Aquabacterium sp. OR-4: one gene and its partners. The protein of the gene in region 1 interacts with the protein of each later gene in a pairwise test. Links are inferred from orthologs where the notes say so. Each region holds a gene or a part of one and is shown in the gene's direction. Other genes may lie near its edges.

What was found. Proteins that work in one complex are often made in the same cells at the same time.
Region 2: the proteins of ftsZ (region 1) and zapD interact in binary tests that used the Escherichia coli proteins (3 or more experiments, as listed by UniProt). The link is inferred for Aquabacterium sp. OR-4 from one-to-one orthologs.
Region 3: the proteins of ftsZ (region 1) and rlmN interact in binary tests that used the Escherichia coli proteins (3 or more experiments, as listed by UniProt). The link is inferred for Aquabacterium sp. OR-4 from one-to-one orthologs.

The regions. Positions count from the first base shown.
Region 1 is NZ_JAOCQD020000002.1:1,466,218-1,469,991, reverse strand. What follows is about bases 343-3,125. They hold ftsZ (cell division protein FtsZ), read left to right. Parts: upstream 343-1,013; coding sequence 1,014-2,237; downstream 2,238-3,125. Other genes in these bases: N4G63_RS18690 (hypothetical protein), read left to right, coding at 2,384-2,653; ftsA (cell division protein FtsA), read left to right, coding at 343-920. Outside these bases: more of ftsA, read left to right, coding at 1-342. UniProt on the Escherichia coli protein: Essential cell division protein that forms a contractile ring structure (Z ring) at the future cell division site. The regulation of the ring assembly controls the timing and the location of cell division.
Region 2 is NZ_JAOCQD020000002.1:1,606,497-1,610,463, forward strand. Bases 751-3,726 are described here. They hold zapD (cell division protein ZapD), read left to right. Parts: upstream 751-1,848; coding sequence 1,849-2,604; downstream 2,605-3,726. Other genes in these bases: N4G63_RS19340 (prepilin peptidase), read left to right, coding at 751-1,083; coaE (dephospho-CoA kinase), read left to right, coding at 1,068-1,736; N4G63_RS19355 (DNA gyrase inhibitor YacG), read left to right, coding at 2,601-2,840; N4G63_RS19360 (DUF748 domain-containing protein), read left to right, coding at 2,904-3,726. Also shown: N4G63_RS19335 (type II secretion system F family protein), read left to right, coding at 1-107; more of N4G63_RS19340, read left to right, coding at 148-750; more of N4G63_RS19360, read left to right, coding at 3,727-3,967. UniProt on the Escherichia coli protein: Cell division factor that enhances FtsZ-ring assembly. Directly interacts with FtsZ and promotes bundling of FtsZ protofilaments, with a reduction in FtsZ GTPase activity.
Region 3 is NZ_JAOCQD020000001.1:2,259,034-2,262,998, reverse strand. The notes cover bases 751-3,724. They hold rlmN (dual-specificity RNA methyltransferase RlmN), read left to right. Parts: upstream 751-1,636; coding sequence 1,637-2,812; downstream 2,813-3,724. Other genes in these bases: N4G63_RS09815 (helix-turn-helix domain-containing protein), read left to right, coding at 3,605-3,724; pilW (type IV pilus biogenesis/stability protein PilW), read left to right, coding at 2,809-3,612; ndk (nucleoside-diphosphate kinase), read left to right, coding at 1,069-1,497; N4G63_RS09835 (pseudouridine synthase), read left to right, coding at 751-999. In the rest of the region: more of N4G63_RS09835, read left to right, coding at 1-750; more of N4G63_RS09815, read left to right, coding at 3,725-3,965.

The DNA.
Region 1 (3,774 bases):
CGCCGGTGGACGTGCACCGCGTGGTCGAGACCGCCAAGGCGATCAACATCCCGAACGATCAGCGCCTGCTGCTGGTGGAGCCGCAGGAGTTCGTGATCGACGGCCACGAGGTCAAGGAGCCGATCGGCATGAGCGGCTCGCGGCTCGAGGTCAAGGTGCACATCGTCACCGGCGCGCAAAGCGCGGCCGAGAACATCCTCAAGTGCGTGCGCCGCTGCGGCCTGGAGGTGGAGCGCCTGGTGCTCAACCCCAGCGCCAGCGCCGCCGCCGTGCTGACGGACGACGAGAAGAGTCTGGGCGTGGCCGTGGTCGACATCGGCGCCGGCACCACCGACGTGAGCATCTACACCGAGGGCTCGATCCGCCACACCGCGGTGATCCCCATCGCCGGCGACCTGATCACCAGCGACATCGCGATGGCGCTGCGCACACCCACCAAGGACGCCGAGGAGATCAAGGTCGAGTACGGCGTGGCCAAGCAACTGCTGGCCGACCCGGCCGAGGCGCTCGAGGTGCCCGGCCTGGGCGACCGCGCACCGCGCATGCTCAGCCGCCAGGCGCTGGCCGGCGTGATCGAGCCGCGCGTCGAAGAGATCTACTCGCTGGTGCACCAGGTCATCCGCGAATCGGGCTACGAAGAGCTGCTCAGCTCGGGCATCGTCATCACCGGCGGCTCCGCCGTGATGCCCGGCATGGTGGAGCTGGGTGAAGACATCTTCCTCAAGCCGGTGCGCAAGGGCGTGCCCACGTACCACGGTGCCCTGTTCGACATGGTGGCCAACCCCCGCTCGTCCACCGTGATGGGCTTGCTGGAAGAGGCCCGCATCGCCCGTGCACGCGGGCACAAGGTGGCGCAGCAGGCGGGGTCGGTGAAGACCATCGTCGGCCGCGCCAAGGACTGGTTTCTCGGCAATTTCTAACAGGGACGGTTCACGTCCCGAGACACGACCGCTTCGGCAGCGCCGAAGCAACCCAATCAACGGCAACTGCTTGACTAGACACAGGAGGTCTCCATGCCCATCGAAATGATCGAAGAATTCGACCAAGGTACCCGCATCAAGGTGGTGGGTGTGGGAGGCGGCGGCGGCAACGCCGTCGAGCACATGATCAGCCAGGGTGTGCAGGGCGTGGAGTTTGTGTGCGCCAACACCGACGCGCAGGCGCTCAACCGCAGCAGCGCGCACACCCTGATCCAGCTGGGCGACAACGGCCTGGGCGCCGGCGGCAAGCCCGACAAGGGCAAGGAGGCCGCGCACGAGGCCGAGGCCCGCGTGCGCACGGCGCTGGAAGGCGCGCACATGGTCTTCATCACCGCCGGCATGGGCGGCGGCACCGGCACCGGCGCCGCGCCGGTGGTGGCCAAGGTGGCCAAGGAGATGGGCATCCTGACCGTGGGCGTGGTGACCAAGCCCTTCGAGTTTGAAGGCCCGCGCCGCATGAAGCAGGCCGACTCGGGCACCAGCGAGCTCGAAGCCAACGTCGACAGCCTGATCGTGGTGCTCAACGAGAAGCTGCTCGAAGTGCTGGGCGACGACATCACGCAAGATCAGGCCTTTGCGCATGCCAACGATGTGCTGAAAAACGCCGTGGGCGGCATCAGCGACATCATCCACATGCACGGTCTGGTAAACGTCGACTTCGAAGACGTCAAGACCGTGATGAGCGAGCCCGGCAAGGCCATGATGGGCACGGCCACTGCCAGCGGCCCGGATCGCGCCAACAAGGCGGCTGACGCTGCCGTGGCCTGCCCGCTGCTGGAAGGCATCGACCTGTCGGGCGCCCGCGGCGTGCTGGTGCTGATTGCTGCCAGCAAGACCAACTTCCGCCTGAACGAAAGCAAGGCGGCGATGAACACCATCCGCCGCTATGCCGCCGATGACGCGCACATCATCTACGGCGCGGCCTATGACGACAGCCTGGGCGACCAGATGCGCGTGACCGTGATCGCCACCGGCCTGTGCCAGCGCAAGCCGCAGGCTGCACCGCTGACCGTGGTGCAGCCGGCCGCCGCGCTGCGCACCGGCACCGACAACCTGCCGATCCTGAACACCGTGGCGCAAATGGGCGGCCAGGGCCAGGGCCTGCCCGGCACCACCGCGCACGACTACAGCAACCTCAGCACGCCCAGCGTGTGGCGCTCGGCCCGCACCCAGGCCGCGGCCAAGGTGGAAGCCCTGTCGTCGAACGGCATGGACGAGATCGAGATCCCGGCCTTCCTGCGCAAGCAGGCGGATTGAGCCCGCGCGTGCAAGGCCGGATGGCCTTGCGCGACCGTGCGCCAGCTGAAGTTCGCAAGCCCCGCAGTGCGAGACGTCGCGCTGCGGGGCTTGGTGCTTGTGACGCGCCTCTGATGGTTTCGGGCGCGGTCTGGCCGCAAGGTCAGGTGTCAGTTGACGACCATCAGGTGACGCTCGAAACCCAGGCCGCTTACCGGTCGCTCGGCGTCAAGGTCGGCGCACTGCAGACGGTCATCTGCTTGAATTCGCCACGGATCGCGAAAGCTACCTCCGCGCCATTCAGTTGCCTCGACCCGTCGGCCGCCCGCGGCCCCGCCTTTGGCTCAGAGGCTGAGATCTTTTTGCCCGAGCTGGCACGAGATCCGCTTGAGGCGAAGGACGAACAAGACGGAAGTGAGCGGGTCGGGCGAAGGTGATCTGTTTGGTGAGGTGCCTGCAGGCCCGCAGCCGGAAGCTGCGAGGGCTGCTGGTCAGCGAGCAGGCGCGGCACGAATCCACGAACCCAACCGGCAGCAGTTGGAGTTGCGAGCGCTGGACTTGGAGGCGCTGCTGCCGCCGGAGCATCGGGCGCGCATGGTCTGGGCCTACGTTGAGCGCCAGGACCTGAGCGCGTTGCTGGCGGGCATCAAGGCCCGCGGTGCTGCACCCGGACGGCGGGCGACGGATCCGCGGGTGCTGTTCGCGCTGTGGCTGTATGCGACGCTCGAAGGCGTGGGCAGCGGGCGCGAGCTGGCGCGGCTGATGCAGGAGCACCACGCGTACCGCTGGATCTGTGGCAGCGTGCCGGTGAACTACCACCTGCTCAACGACTTTCGCAGCACCCAGGTGGCGCTGATGGACCGGCTGCTGACGGACAACGTGGCGGTGCTGGCCTCGGCGGGGCTGATCCGGCTGGTGCGGGTGGCGCAGGATGGCATGCGGGTGCGGGCCTCGGCGGGCGCGGCCCCGTTCAAGCGCCAGGGCACGTTGCGCGAGCACCAGGCCAAGGCCGGCGAGATGGTGCGCACGCTGCGCGAGGAGGCGCTCGCTGACCCCGGCGGGGCCAGCCGGCGCTCGCGTGCAGCGCGTGAGCGTGCCGCCGTCGAGCGCGAGCAGCGCTTGCAGCAAGCGCTGGCACGGCTGCCCGAACTGCAAGAGGCCAAGCGCCGCAATGGCCGCAGTGCCGACGAGGCCCGCGCCAGCACCACCGATGCGCAGGCCAGCGTGATGAAGATGGCCGACGGCGGCTGGCGCCCGGCGTACAACCTGCAACTGGCCACCGACTGCGCGAGCCAGGTCATCGTCGGTGTCGATGCGGTGATGGCGGGCTCGGACATGGCGCAACTCGTACCGATGGTCGAGCAGGTCGAGCAACGCCTGGGCCGCGCGCCCGAGCAGTGGCTGGTCGATGGAGGCCTCCCGGCGCACGCGCAGATCGATGCGGTGGCGCACAAGACCGCGGTGTACGCCCCGGTGCCCGAGCCCAAGGCGCCAAAGGCCAAGCCGACCATGCCGATCAAGCCGGGCGCAGCCGAGCAAGGCGACGACGAGCCGCCCG
Region 2 (3,967 bases), 140 kb from region 1 along the record:
TGTCGAGCCTGATGGAGCCGCTGATCATCGTCTTCCTGGGCACCATCATCGGCGCCATCGTGGTGGCCATGTACCTGCCGATCTTCAAGATCGGTGCGGTGGTTTGATCCCCCCCCGAAGCGCCTTTGGCGCCGTTGTCCGTCCGACATGAGCGATCCCGCCCTGAGCTGGCTGCTCTCGCCCTGGGCCCTGGGCCTGCTGGGCCTGTGCATCGGCAGCTTCCTGAACGTGGTGGTGCACCGCAAGCCGCAGCGGCTGGAGCGCGAATGGCTGGCCGATGCCGCCGGCTACCTGCAAGACGATGCCGCCATGGCCCGCGTGCTGCCGGGCAGCACGCCGGCACGGCGCGCGGCGCTGGCCGCCCAGGCCCAGCTGCTGGGCCAGGAGCTCGAGGCGTTGCCCGAGCTCAGCCTGTCGAAGCCGCGCTCGCGCTGCCCGGCCTGCGGCCACGCCATCGCCTGGCACGAGAACATCCCGCTGCTGTCGTGGCTGCGGCTGCGCGCCAAGTGCTCGGCCTGCGGCACGCGCATCTCGGCACGCTACCCGGCGGTGGAGGCGCTCACCGGCCTGCTGTTCGCCGCCGCCGCCTGGCATGCCGGCAGCGGCGCCATGGCGCTGGTGTACTGCGCCGCCATCGCCTTGCTGCTGGCGGCGGCGCTGATCGACTTCGACACCACGCTGCTGCCCGACGAGCTCACCCTGCCGCTGGCCGGCCTGGGCCTGGTGGCGGCCTGGCAGGGCTGGATTCCGGTGAGCCTGGCCGACTCGGCGCTGGGCCTGTTCTTCGGCTATTTCTCGCTGTGGTTCGTGGCCACCAGCTATCGGCTGCTGCGGGGCCGCCAGGGCATGGCCGAGGGCGATTTCAAGCTGCTGGCCGGGCTGGGCGCGCTGCTGGGCTGGCAGGCGCTGCCGGCGATCATCCTGCTGTCCAGCGCGGTGGGGGCGGCGGTGGGGCTGTTCATGATCGGCTTTCGTGGCCACCGCCGCGAGGTGCCGATCCCGTTCGGCCCCTACCTGGCCGGCGGCGGCGTGGCGGCGCTGTTCTTCGGCGCGCAGCTGGGCGCCCTGTGGCCGGTGGCCTGAGCGCCGCGGCAGGCCGGCCGCTGGCCATCGGCCTGACCGGCGGCATCGGCAGCGGCAAGAGCACGGTAGCCGCGCGCCTGGTGGCGCTGGGGGCGACGCTGGTCGACACCGATGCCATTGCGCACGCGCTCACGGCCGCCGGCGGCGCCGCGATGCCGGCCTTGCGCGCGGCCTTTGGCGACACGGTGGCCGATGCCACCGGCGCACTCGACCGCGCGGCCATGCGCCAGCGCATGCTGGCCGATCCCGAGGCCAGGCAGCGGCTCGAGGCCGTGCTGCACCCGATGATCGGCGACGAGACCCGCCGCCAGGCCGCCGCCGCGCAGGCCGCCGGCTGCCCGGCCATCGTCTACGACGTGCCGCTGCTCACCGAGTCGGCGCACTGGCGCAGCCGCTGCGACCGCATCCTGGTGGTCGACTGCAGTGCCGACACCCAGGTGCAGCGGGTGATGCAGCGCTCGGGCTGGCCCGCGGCCCAGGTGCGGCACGTCATCGCGCTGCAGGCCACGCGCGAGGCCCGCCGCGCCATCGCCGACGCCGTGATCCTGAACGACGGCCTCTCGCTGGCCGCGCTGCAGGCCGAGGTGGATGCGCTGTGGCAGCGCTGGCTGCCGCCGGCCGGGGCCGCGCACAGCCCGCCAACGGCCACCTAACACCGGCAAGACACGGCCGGGCCGGCGCAAACCGTGCGGCGCCATGGCACCACGCTGTGGAACAATCCCGGGCAGATGGCCCCGGCACCCGGGGCACATGAGGAACCCGGCCTTGGTCCTGTACGAGTACCCGTTCAACGAGAGCATGCGCACCATGCTGCGCCTCGAACACCTGTTCGACCGCCTGGGCCAGCTGATCGTTCGCGACGCGCCGGTGGACCACCATTTCGCGCTGGTGTCCTTGTTCGAGATCGTCGAGGTGGCCTCGCGCTCGGACCTCAAGTCCGATCTGCTGAAAGACCTCGACCGCCACCGCAGCCACCTGGGCAGCCTGCGCGACAACCCGCAGGTGCAGGGCCAGGCGCTTGAATCGCTGATCGCCCGGCTCGACCAGGCCTTCGAGCAGCTCAATGCCCAGACCGGCAAGGCCGGCCAGGCGCTGGCCGGCAACGAGTGGCTGACCAGCGTCAAGAGCCGCATCAGCATTCCCGGCGGCACCTGCGAGTTCGACCTGCCGGCCTACTACGCCTGGCAGCAGCTCGATGCCGGGCGCCGCCGCCAGGACCTGCTGGGCTGGGTGAACACGCTGGCGCCGCTGGCCGGCGCCCTGCAGCTGCTGCTGCAGCTGCTGCGCGAAAGCGGTGTGCCGCATATGGTGGCCAGCACCGCCGGCCAGTTCCAGCAAAGCCTGCCGCAGGGCCGCAGCTACCAGCTGCTGCGCCTGCGCATCGACGGCGACAGCGGCCTGGTGCCCGAGATCACCGGCCACCGCCTGATGGTGTCGGTGCGGCTGATGCGGGTGGACGGCGACGGCCGGCTGCGCCCGGCCGGCGCCGATGCGCCGCTCGAGCTGACCCTGTGCGCATGAACCGCGACGCCACCCAGGCCGGCATCCGCCACGTGCCCTGCCCGGCCTGCGGCCAGCCGGCGGTGTTTGCGCCCGGCAACCGCTGGCGCCCGTTCTGCAGCGAGCGCTGCCGCCTGGGTGACCTGGGCGCCTGGGCCAGCGAGCGCTACCGGGTGCCCGCCAGCGCCGCCCCGGACACCGAGGCCGACGCCGACGCCGACGCCGACGCGCCGCCGCCGGTGCCGCCGGCCGGCTGAGCCCGCAACCCCGCATCGCCCGCCGGCCTTGTTGATCGCCCCTGCGCCCGCTGTCGCGCCACGATGACTGCCGGGCCTGACGCCACCGCTGCCACCGCCGCGCCGGCCGGTTCCGCCCAGGCCAGCGCCGCCTCATCGCTAGCGCCAGCGCCACCGCCACCGCCACGGCCGCGCCGCTGGCCGCGGCGCCTGGTGCTGGCCGCGGGCGTGCTGCTGCTGCTGGCCGCGCTGATCACCTGGGCGCTGCCGCCGGCGCTGTCGGCCCTGCTGCGCCACGAGCTGCCGCTGCGCCTGGGCGCGGCCCTGGGCCGCCCGGTCAGCGTGGGCGCGGTGCAGGTTCGGCCCTGGCAACTGGCGCTGAGCATCGAGCAGCTGCGCATCGGCCACGCGCCGGGTTCGGGCGCCGGCGGGGCCGACGCGGCGCTGCCGCAGCTTGAACTGGGGCGCCTGGCGATCACCGTGGCCCCCAGCTCGCTGCGCCACCGCGCGCCGGTGCTGCAATCGCTGCAGCTGCAATCGCTGCGCCTGCGCCTGGCCCGCACCGCTGCGGGCCGCAGCGACATCGACGACCTGCTGCAGCGCCTGGCCACGCCGGCGCCCAATCAACCACCCGCGGCCGCGCCGGCCCGCTTTGCGATCTACAACCTGCAGCTCGACGACGGCGAGATCACGCTCGACGACCGGCCCGCCGGCCGCCGCCACCGCATCGAGGCGCTGTCGCTGGGCCTGCCCTTCCTGTCGAACCTGCCGGCCGATGTGGCCGTGCACACCGAGCCACGGCTGCGCCTGCGCATCGACGGCACCACCATCGACAGCGGCGGCAAGGCGCTGCCTTTTGCGCAGACCCGCCAGGCCACTCTGGACATCGGCTTCGACGGCCTCGACCTGGCACCCTGGCTGGTCTACCAGCCGCCCGCGCTGGCGCTGCGGGTGGCGCGCGGGCGCCTGTCCACCCGGCTGAGCATCGATTTCAGCCAGGCCGCGCAGGGCCCGCCGCGGGTGCAGCTGCGCGGCGGGCTGCGCCTGGACGATCTGGCGCTGCAGGCCCGCGACGGTGCCGCCCTGGCCGGCTGGACGCAGCTGGCGCTGGAGCTGCGCGACGTGCAGCCGCTGGCGCGCCGCGTGGC
Region 3 (3,965 bases), on another replicon or contig:
CTGATCGATGGCGTCGAGATCGATGGCCAGCGGGCGCAGTTCACGTCGATCGAAGACGGCGGCGGCGAAGGCGTGAACCACTGGTACCGCGTGGTCATCAACGAAGGCCGCAACCGCGAGGTGCGCAAGCTCTTCGACAAGGTGGGCCTGGCGGTCAGCCGGCTGATCCGCATCCGCTACGGCTGCGTGGTGCTGCCGCGCGGCCTGAAGCGTGGCGTGCATGTGGCGCTCAACGTGGCCGAGGTGGCCGAGCTGCGCCGTGCCGCGGGAGGCCGCGAGCCGGTGCGCGGTGGCCGTGACGGGCGCGATGGGCGTGAGGGCCGCGATGGGCGTGACGGTCGCGATGGGCGTGACGGCCGCGATGGCCGCGAAGCACCGCGCGACGGCGAACGCGATGGCCGCCGTGGTGACGGCCCGCGTGGCAAGCAGCGCGGCCAGGACCGCGGCGAGCGCAACGACCGGCCGCAGGAGCGTGGCCCCAAGCAGGGCGGCCAGCGCGGGCAGGGCCAGCAGGGCCAGGGCCAGCCGGCCGGGCCGCAGGAGCGCCGTGAGCGCCCCGACCGTGCAGAACGTGCCGACCGGGGTGATCGCGCCGAGCGTCCGCCGCGTGACCGCGAGTCGGACGAGTTTGCGCGCATCCCGAACCCGCTGATCCAGACCTTCGACAAGCGTGCCATCCGCGAGGCGCGCCAGCCCAAGCGCGAGTACGCCGAGGACGGCCCGATCCCGAACCCGCTGGAGCAGACCTACGACAAGCGCTTCGTGCAGAAGCAGAACCCGTTTGCCCGCAAGGGCAAGGGCGGCGGCGGTGGTGGCGGTGGTGGTGGTGCTGGCGGCGGCCAGCCCGACCCGATGAAGACCTCGGTGGGCTACATCGGCGCCGATGCCTTCGTGCGCAAGTTCCAGAACGACAACCGCGGCGGCGGCGGTGGAGGTGGAGGTGGTGGTGGTGGTGGTGGTGGTGGTGGTGGTGGTGGTCGCAAGCGCGGCCGCCGCTGACCCGGTGCTTTCACCCCGTCGCGCTAGAATGCGCGGTTAACCCTCAAGTCCTTGATTCAGGAGCATTTCATGGCCATCGAACGCACCCTCTCGATCATCAAGCCTGACGCCGTCGCGAAGAACGTGATCGGCCAGATCTACGCCCGCTTTGAAGGCGCCGGCCTGAAGGTCATCGCCGCCAAGATGGTGCACCTGTCGCGTGGCGAAGCCGAACAGTTCTACGCCGTGCACAAGGCCCGTCCGTTCTTCAAGGACCTGGTCGACTTCATGGTCTCGGGCCCGGTGATGATCCAGGCGCTGGAAGGTGAAGGCGCCATCGCCAAGAACCGTGAGCTGATGGGCGCCACCGACCCCAAGAAGGCCGAGAAGGGCACCATCCGTGCCGACTTCGCCGACTCGATCGACGCCAATGCCGTGCACGGCTCGGACGCCCCGGAAACCGCCGCTGTCGAAGTGGCGTTCTTCTTCCCCGGCATGAACGTCTACGCTGGCCGCTGAGCTTGGCTCCCCCCGAAGCGCCTTCGGCGCCTCCCCCCAGGGGGCGCCGCCAGCGGCCCGGCGGAGCCGGTTCCGCGGCGGCCGCTGGGTGGGCTGCGGTGCTTGGCGGATCGGGTAGCCTTTCTCGCTGCTCTGTACCGTGAGCCTGGTCAACCTGCTCGACTTCGATCTCGACGCGCTGACGGCGTGGTGCGGGACGCTGGGCGAGAAGCGCTTCCGCGCCGTGCAGCTGTTTCGCTGGATCCACCAGAAGGGCGCGCGCGATTTCGACCAGATGAGTGATCTGGCCAAGTCGCTGCGCACCAAGCTGCAGGGCACGGCCGTCATGCGGCCGCTGCCGGTGGCCAGCGAGCAGGCCTCGGCCGACGGCACGATCAAGTGGCTGTTCGACGTGGGCGCGGGCGATGCCGTCGAGGCGGTGTTCATCCCCGAGGACGACCGTGGCACGCTGTGCATCAGCTCGCAGGCCGGTTGCGCCGTGGGCTGCCGCTTCTGCTCCACCGGCCACCAGGGCTTCAGCCGCAACCTTGGCACGGGCGAGATCCTGGCCCAGCTGTGGTTTGCCGAGCACCATCTGCGCCAGCGCCTCAAGCTGCCCGCTGGCGAACGCGCCATCACCAACGTGGTGATGATGGGCATGGGCGAGCCGCTGCAGAACTACGCTGCGCTGGTGCCCGCGCTGAAGGTGATGCTCGACGACCATGGCTACGGCCTGTCGCGGCGGCGCGTCACCGTGTCGACCTCGGGCGTGGTGCCCATGATCGAGCGCCTGAAGGCCGATTGCCCGGTGGCGCTGGCCGTCTCGCTGCACGCGCCCGACGACGCGCTGCGCGACCAGCTGGTGCCGCTGAACCGCAAGTACCCGCTGGCCGAGCTGTTTGCGGCCTGCCAGGGCTATCTGGCGGCGGCGCCGCGCGACTTCATCACCTTCGAGTACTGCATGCTCGACGGCGTGAACGATTCCCCCGAGCAGGCGCGGCAGCTGATCGCGCTGGTGCAGGGCCGTGCCGGTGCGCCGCGCGTGCCGTGCAAGCTCAACCTGATTCCGTTCAACCCCTTCCCGGCCTCGGGCCTGCACCGCTCGCCGCGCGAGCGGGTGCTGGCCTTTGCCCAGGTACTGCAGGACGCCGGCATCGTGACCACCATCCGCAAGACCCGCGGCGACGACATTGCCGCCGCCTGCGGGCAGTTGGCCGGCGAGGTGCAGGACCGCACCCGCGCCGCCGAGCGCCTGACCCGCCCGGAGGTGCAGGTGGTGCGCCTGGTGCCCGGTGCGGCCAAGCCGCCGCCCGCGGCCGGGCCCGCCGCGCCATGATGCGCGCCGCCGCTGCGGGGGTCGTCCTGGCCGCTGGCCTGCTGCTGGCGGCCTGTGCCGCCGGCCCGGAGCGCCTGCCGGCCGATGAGCCGCGCGCCATCGCCACCGCCTCCGACCAGACCGATGTCGACCGCCGCGCGCAGGTGCGGCTCGAACTGGCCAGCGCCTACTTCGGTCGCGGCCAGCTCGACACCGCGCTGGACGAGGTCAAGCAGGCGCTTGCCATCAACCCGCAGTCGGCCGATGCCTACGGCCTGCGTGCGCTGATCTACGGCGCCATGGGCGAGAGCCGGTTGGCCGAAGACAGCTATCGCCGCGCATTGGCGATCAACCCGCGCGACGGCGGCCTGCTGCACAACCAGGGCTGGTTCTATTGCCAGCAGAACCGCCAGGCCGAGGCTCAGGCGCGTTTTGCCGAGGCCCTGGCCCAGCCGCAGTACCGCGATGTGGCGCGCACCCAGCTGGCGCGCGGCATCTGCTTTGGCCGCGATTCGCGCTGGACCGAGGCCGAGGGCGCGCTGATGCGCGCCTACGAGCTCGACCCCGCCAACCCGGCCGTGGGCATCAACCTGGCCGAGGTGCTGTACCGGCGTGGCGAGCTCGAGCGCGCGCGCTTTTACGTCGGGCGTCTGAACGACAACCCGGCGCTGGTGAATGCCCAGACCCTGTGGCTGGCCGCACGCATCGAGCACAAGGCCGGCCGCATCCAGCCGGCGCGACGCCTGGGCGACCAGCTGCGCTCGCGCCATCCGCAATCGCCCGAAGCCGCGCTGTACGAGCGCGGGCAGTTCGATGACTGAAGCTTCTGTCTCGCCGGGCTTGTCGCCTGCCCATGCCGCTCAGGCCGTGACTGCCGATGCCGCGGCGGCCGGCGCCATGCTGCGCCAGTTGCGCGAGGCGCAGGGCATGCACATCGCCGCGCTGGCCACGGCCATCAAGGTCACGCCGGCCAAGCTGGATGCGCTGGAGGCCGGTCGCCTGGGCGAGCTGCCCGACCTGACCTTTGCCCGCGCGCTGGCCCAGACCGTGTGCCGCGCACTCAAGGCCGATGCAGCGCCGGTGCTGGCGCGCATGCCCGGCGCAGTGGCCAGCCGCCTGGAGCGCGTGGACGAAGGCCTGAACACGCCGATGCCCGAGCGCGGCCATGGTCTGG